One region of the Luteococcus sp. Sow4_B9 genome, then DNA from elsewhere that is predicted to be linked to it. Evidence: riboswitches for the same ligand, from Rfam matches in the RefSeq annotation. Region 1 holds a riboswitch; each other region holds the start of a gene.
The links. Region 1 has a riboswitch for cobalamin ahead of ACTQ49_RS01775 (CbiQ family ECF transporter T component). Riboswitches for the same ligand answer to the same signal wherever they lie in the genome.
Positions count from the first base shown of each region.

Region 2: another riboswitch for cobalamin. It lies ahead of ACTQ49_RS13340 (ABC transporter substrate-binding protein); the one in region 1 lies ahead of ACTQ49_RS01775 (CbiQ family ECF transporter T component).
Region 3: another riboswitch for cobalamin. It lies ahead of ACTQ49_RS05175 (ATP-binding protein); the one in region 1 lies ahead of ACTQ49_RS01775 (CbiQ family ECF transporter T component).

Region 1 covers NZ_JBQKKT010000002.1:98,695-100,889, reverse strand. Annotated here, with positions in the region: gene ACTQ49_RS01775 (CbiQ family ECF transporter T component) at 1-740, opposite strand, end outside; cobalamin riboswitch at 858-984, opposite strand; gene ACTQ49_RS01770 (glycosyltransferase family 2 protein) at 1,063-2,058, shown strand; gene ACTQ49_RS01765 (polysaccharide deacetylase family protein) at 2,123-2,195, shown strand, end outside.
Region 2 covers NZ_JBQKKT010000028.1:26,259-28,453, forward strand. Annotated here, with positions in the region: gene ACTQ49_RS13340 (ABC transporter substrate-binding protein) at 1-1,326, opposite strand, end outside; cobalamin riboswitch at 1,479-1,659, opposite strand; gene ACTQ49_RS13345 (MATE family efflux transporter) at 1,802-2,195, opposite strand, start outside.
Region 3 covers NZ_JBQKKT010000005.1:91,855-94,049, forward strand. Annotated here, with positions in the region: gene cbiE (precorrin-6y C5,15-methyltransferase (decarboxylating) subunit CbiE) at 1-855, opposite strand, end outside; cobalamin riboswitch at 938-1,082, shown strand; partial or broken gene ACTQ49_RS05175 (ATP-binding protein) at 1,130-2,107, shown strand.

The sequences.
Region 1 (2,195 bases):
CCGTAGGTGATCAGGACCATCGACGCGAGCATGGCACCCGTGGTCGCCGGCCCCACCGGCTCCTGCTGGTGCGTGCGGCCGTAGCCACGCGATTCCATGCCGGCGGCCAGCAGCAGGGACCGGTCGATGGCGTCCTCCAGCACCGGAACCAGCACGGTCCCGGCAGCGCGCCAGCCGGTCGACCGACCACCCCGGAGGCGTCGGGCGCGACGCACCCGGCCGACGCTCTCGATGAGCTGGGGCGCGACGCTGAGCGCCACCACCAGCGCGACGCTGAGCTGGTAGAGCGCCGGCGGGACCGACCGCAGCGCCCGGCGCGGATTGGCCAGGGAATTCGCCGCGCCCACGCACAGCAACATGGCCACCAGGCGCAGCGAGTCGTACAGGGTGTACAACAGCGCGTCGAGGGTCACCGGACCGCCCAGCCGCACTCCGGCGGCCCAGGCCGGCAGCTCGATGCTGGGCAGGGTGAACAGCACCTGCCCGGAGCGATTGACGCCCATGAAGACCTGGAAGATCATCCGGATGCCCAGAACCACCAGGGCCAGCGTGAGATAGGCACTGGTCGAGCGGGCCCAGGGGGCGTCGGACCTGCGCTCCAGCACCACCAGCCAGACCAGCGCGGTGGCCAGGACAACCACGAGCGGATTGTGCAGCAGGCTCACGGCCACGGCACAGCCCAGGGCCCACCCCCACCAGGCCATCGGGTGCACTGCGCGCGCCACGGTGCGTCTGGCCACGGTCGGTACCTCGACGGCACGGCCTGCGGCCACGGAACGGGACATCGGGCAGGAACTCCCAGGCTCATGCATGCGAGCAGCAGGGGCGATCCCCAGCCCCCGCATGCCTCGACGGGTGGATGAAGCTTTGCTGAGATGGGCATTCCGGCTCGGACATGGTCCTCACGGCTGCGGGTCAGCTCCGGTCTCCCACCGGATTCCCCCATCGCAATGGATCCACGGTATCCCCTGTCCGCAGGCTGGACGAACCGCCCTCGAGGACGGCACGATCCGTCCAGCACACTCTCAGCCGGCTGCCACTGTCCACGGCTAGCGTTGCCGGATGGACAGTCCGACGCTGGTCACCATCGCCGTCCTCACCTTCCACCGCCCGGAACAGATCCGGCAGACGGTGGCCCTGTTGTGCCGTCAGGCCCGGGAGCAGGACGCCGCGTGGCAGGTGGAGGTTCTGGTGGTGGACAACGATCCTGCCGGCTCGGGACGCGCCGCCGTCGAAGCCCTCGACCTGCCCGGCGTCCGCGTCGTGGTGGAGTCCACGCCCGGCATCGCCGCGGCCCGCAATCGGGCACTCGATGAGGCTCGGGGCCGAGACGTCCTGCTCTTCCTGGACGACGACGGCCGCCCGGCACCCGGTTGGCTCAGCCTGATGCTCGAAACCTGGCGGCAGAGCCACCCGGCGGCCGTCGCCGGCTGGGTGGACACCCGCTATCTGGGTCGGGTTGACCCGTGGATCCATGCCGGGGGCTTCTTCACCCGGCGCCGTTGGAGGGACGGCCAGCCCCTGCAGGCCGCCGCCTGCGGCAACCTGCTCCTGGACCTGCACCAACTGGGCGATCTTCGCTTTGCCCGGAGTCTGGGCCTGAGCGGCGGGGAGGACACCCTGCTCACCCGGCAGTTGGTGGCCCGAGGGGGGCGCATCGTCTTCTGCCACGACGCCGTCGTGGAGGACCAGGTGGCAGTGGAACGGATGACGCGGGGTTGGGTGCTGCAGCGTGCGCTGAGCCATGGCAATACCGGCGGACTCCTGGACATCCACCTGTCCAGCTCCGCGCTGGCCCGCCCGCGACTCCTGGCCCAGGGGTTGGTCCGGCTGGCAGGGGGCGGCCTGCGGTCCGGCCTGGGCACCGTCACCGGCGACCGGACCCACAGCGCCCGGGGCGCGAGGGCCGCCATGCGCGGACTCGGTATGGTGCTGGCCGCGACCGGGCTTGCCTATCAGGAGTACCAGCGCCACGGCAGCTGGAGGCAGCGTTTCTCCCGGGTGCCCGAGGACCTGGCTCCCGGTCAGCCCCGCGGGGTCCGCATCAAGCCTTCGTAGACCACATCCGTCGTACACCCCATCCGTCGTAGACCACATCCGTCGTACAGATCAGGAGATGCCCGTGCAGCCTGCAGTCCGCACCCTTTTGCGTACCCCCGCCCATCGGGTCCTCGGCCCCGTGATCGGCTCCACCG
Region 2 (2,195 bases), on a different contig from region 1:
GAACTGTTCGATCAGCTTGTTCAAGGCAGGGTCATCCAGCTGCCCATGGTTCTGCGCGCCGCCGTGGGTGAGCGAGCCGTGGATGAAGTAGGAACCGTCGCCCCGGGTCACCGTGTTGGCGGAGTAGGTGGCCACATCCCATTCCTTGCTGGTCAGGTGCTCGTCGATGTTGTCCGCGGTGACGATCTTGAAGCTGATCCCAACCTGGCTGGCGGAGTTCTCCATCACCTGGGCGATCTGGGGCAGCTCGGGCCGTGCCACATAGGTGACGATGTTCATCGTGAGCGGCTTGCCCTTGCTGGTCACCTTGCCATTGCTGACCTCCAGCCCGGCCTGCTGGAAGTACTTGAGTGCCGCCTCCTTGCCGGATGGCCGGGTCACCTGCCCGGGGGAGATGGCGGTCTTGCCGGGGAAGGGATTGTCGGTGGGCTCGGCGTAGCCGCTCATCACGGTCTTGGCGATGGCCGGCCGGTCCATCAAGGCGTCGATTCCCCGACGGAAGGGCTCCTTGGCCCACAGTGCGGCCTGGGGGCCCTTGTAGTTGAACAGCAGGTGGTAGACCCGGGTTCCCGTCCGGGTCTCGACGGTGTACCGGTCGTCCTTCTTCAACCCGTCGAGGGTTTCGGTGGAGGGTCGGTAGATCACGTCGGCCTCCCCGGACTGCAGCGCCAGCAGCCGGGCATTCGCGTCCTGGTTGGCGGTCATGGTGACCCGCTCCAGCTTGGCCTTGCCACCCCAGTACGCGTCGAACCGGCTCAGTTCGGCCGCCCCGGTGGTGTTGAAGCTGTCGAACTTGAACGGCCCGGTGCCGACGGGCTTCTCGATGCCGGCCTCGGGGTCGATGATGGCGGTGTTGAAGTGGATGAATTCGCTCATCAGGCCCGCATAGGGCTTGTCGGTGGTGATGGTGAGGGTCTGCCCGTCGGCCTTCATGGATTCGATCGGCAGCAGCTTCTTCACGCCCGGGTTCTTGCTGATCGCCCGGTCGATGTTCTGCTGCACCACCTGTGCGGTCAGCTTCTTGCCGTTGTGGAAGGTGACCCCGTTGCGGATGGTGAGCTGCCAGGTATGGCCCTTCTGGGTCCAGGCCGTGGCCAGACCGGGGGACAGGGCCCCGGTCTTGATGTCCAGCTTGACCAGCGTCTCGACGGTGCCAGAATTCAGGACGAAGGCCGTCTGCACCACGTGCGGGTCGGTGGTGTTGGCCGGGTAGACGGTCACCAGGCGCAGCGTGTGCGGGGCTCCCGACGAGGCCGAGTCATCCGAGACGCCGCATCCGGTCAGGACAACGGCGGCCGTCATGAGGGCGGCGAGGGTCTTCTTCATGGTGGTTTCTCTCCAGGATCGTGGATGCCAAAGCATCCGGAAGAGAATCCAGGCAGCAGAACACTGCCGACTGGCTGACCTGTGACCGGCCAACAGCGGCTCGTAGCGGGCACGGGTGTGCGCCCATTTTCGTTCCCTCCATCTGCGTGGATTCCTGAACGGACACGCAGGCAGTTCTCCTGGCTCCAGTTCATGGGCCGCACTCGCCTTCCCAGCCCCGAAGGGCCAGTGGCATCGTGAGTGCGGCCTCCCTGTCACAGTGGCGAGACCGCGCCGGACTCACACCGGCTTCTCTGTTGGGCCCTGACGGGCACCTACGTGTACGTGGCGGAGCATAGCACCGGGCCGGGCCAACTCGGCTCGCCCACGGGAACAGATGTGGTGATGCCGCCCCCACATCGTGAAGTGGGGTTCCAGTCAGGGCAATGAAGTGATGACTCCACGGCATGGGTCAGGGGCGTGGAGGTACCTGACGTCAGGCGGTGATCCGCATCCACTTCCCGGAGCCGAAGCGATGGCGCACGATCAGGAAGCGGACGACCTCCTCCAGACTGAGCATGGCGTAGACCCAGGGCAGTGACAGGAGCCAGATGAAGGCGCCGGCCAGGGCAAGCGGCACGCCGACGAGCCACGCGGCGAGGCTTTCGCTGAGCAGTTGGAAGCGGCTGTCTCCACCGGCGGGGAGGATGCCGCCCGAGATCACCTGGTTGGCCACCTTGAACACGAGGTACACGGCCAGGATCCGCAGCACGGCGGTGGCCTGGGTCGCGGCCGTGTGATCGACGGAGTAGAGGTCCACGTAGAGGGGAGCGACGAGGGCAAGCCCCGCGCCGAGGAGCACCGCGCCACCCATCCCGATCCGCAGCAGC
Region 3 (2,195 bases), on a different contig from region 1:
CTCCACGGCGGTGGTTCGACAGGTCGGGTGGCTGCGCATCCACTCGATGCCCACGGAGCCCGAGCCGGCGCCCACATCCCACAGGTGTTCGCCCGGCATCGGTTGCAGTCGGGCCAGGGCGCTGACCCGGATGTCGCGTTTGGTGATCTGGCCGTCGTGCTCGTAGGCCTCGTCGGGCAGCCCGGCCGCCCAACCAGTCACGGTGGGCCCGGCCACCTCCAGCGCGACGATGTTCAGCCGCGGCGACGGACCGTCCCAGGTCTCGGCGGTGCCGCTGCGCCGCGACTCGTCGGCCGCTCCCAGGTTGCCCAGCACCGTCAGGGTGGAGGAGCCGTGGCCGCAGGCGGTGAGCAGTGCCGCGAGTCGTTCGGGGGTGGTCTCGTCGGAGCTGAGCACCAGGACCCGTCGCCCGGGGGCGAGCTCCCGCAACGCGAGTTCAACGGGCCGGCCGACGACGCTGACCACCGCGCAGCTTTCGGCAGCCCAGCCCATTCGGGCCCGGGCCAGCGCCACCGACGAGACGGCGGGGATGATCCGCACGCGGCGGTTGCCCAGCAGCTCCACCAGCGTTGACCCGATGCCGCTGACCATCGGATCGCCACTGGCCAGCACCACCACCTCCGCCCCGGCGGGCAGCGATTCCAGCAGGCCCGGCAAACTCTCCCGCAGCGGCGTCGGCCACGGTTCGCGTCGCTGCGTGGCGCGGGCATCGGCCGCCGGCAGCATCGCCAGGTGCCTCGACCCGCCCAGCACCACATCGGCGCCCAGCACCAGCTCGCGATGAGCCGGTGTCAAGGCGTCCCAGCCGTCGGCGCCGATACCGAGCACCGTGATGGGGTGAGTCTCCGCGTTCATGGCAGGAACGCTATCGCCCGGCGGTGACAGTTTCTGGCCCGGTGTCGTCTGGGTGGGCCACGGCCAGACTCGCCACGCGCTAGAGTGGCCCGAGGCACGAGGTGCCCCGAACCGCTCGTCGGGAAGGGGAGAATCTGGGAAGCCGGTGGAAGTCCGGCACAGGCCCGCTGCGGTGATCGATCCCTGTGGTCGTCAGTCCGAAGACCGGCCTCTTGCCGTGCGCGGTACATGTGTCCGCGCCGTCCTTGTCCGGCACACGCGAGCGGGAGCCTCCATGCCACAGCATTTTCCCTTCACGGCCATCGTCGGCTGCGATCCCGATGACCTCGACCCGATGGGTCTTGCCCTGGTGCTGAGCACCATCTCGCCGCAGATCGGTGGCGTTCTGGTCCGCGGCCAGAAGGGCACCGCCAAGTCAACGGCCGTCCGGGCCCTGGCCGCCGTGCTGCCGCCCATCGACGTCCACGAGGGGGACCGTTTCTCCACCGATCCGGCCGATCCCGAGGCCACCTCGCCCGACGCGCCCTTCACCGGCGCCGTCACCAGCCGTCCCGTCCGGCTCGTGGAGCTGCCCGTCGGAGCCACGGAAGACCGCGTGCTGGGCTCCATTCACCTGGAAAGTGCCTTGTCGCAGGGCAGTGTGGAGTTCGAGCCCGGTCTCTTGGCCCGCGCCCACCGCGGCATCCTCTATGTCGACGAGGTGAACCTGCTGCACGACCATCTGGTGGACCTGCTGCTGGATGCCGCCGCCATGGGACGTGCGACGGTGGAACGCGACGGCGTCTCCGTGGAGCACGCGGCGCGCTTCGTGTTGATCGGCACCATGAATCCCGAGGAGGGCGAGCTGCGCCCGCAGCTGCTCGACCGTTTTGGCCTGACCGTCGAGGTGGCCGCCCCCAAGGACTGGCAGTTGCGTGCCGAGGTGGTGCGTCGGCGGATGGCCTTCGACGCCGACCCGGCCGCCTTCCGTGCCCGGCATCGCGCCGCCGACGAGGCCCTGGGGGAGCGGATTGCCCGTGCGATGGAGCTGTTGCCGCAGGTTCGGCTGGGGGATGCCGCCCTGCTCAAGATCGCGGAGATCTGTGCCGCACTGGAGGTTGACGGTCTGCGCGCTGACATCGTGACCGCCCGCGCCGCCGTTGCCCACGCCGCCTGGCAGGGGCGTGAGCGTGTGACACGGGCCGACATCCGTCAGGCCGCGTTGCTGGCGCTGCCGCACCGCCGCCGTCGCAATCCCTTCGACGCCCCCGGCCTGGACGAGGACCTGCTGGACCAGCTGCTGGGCGACGAGGAGCTGCCCGACGAGGAGCTGCCCGACGAGCCGGAGCGGCCCGAGGACC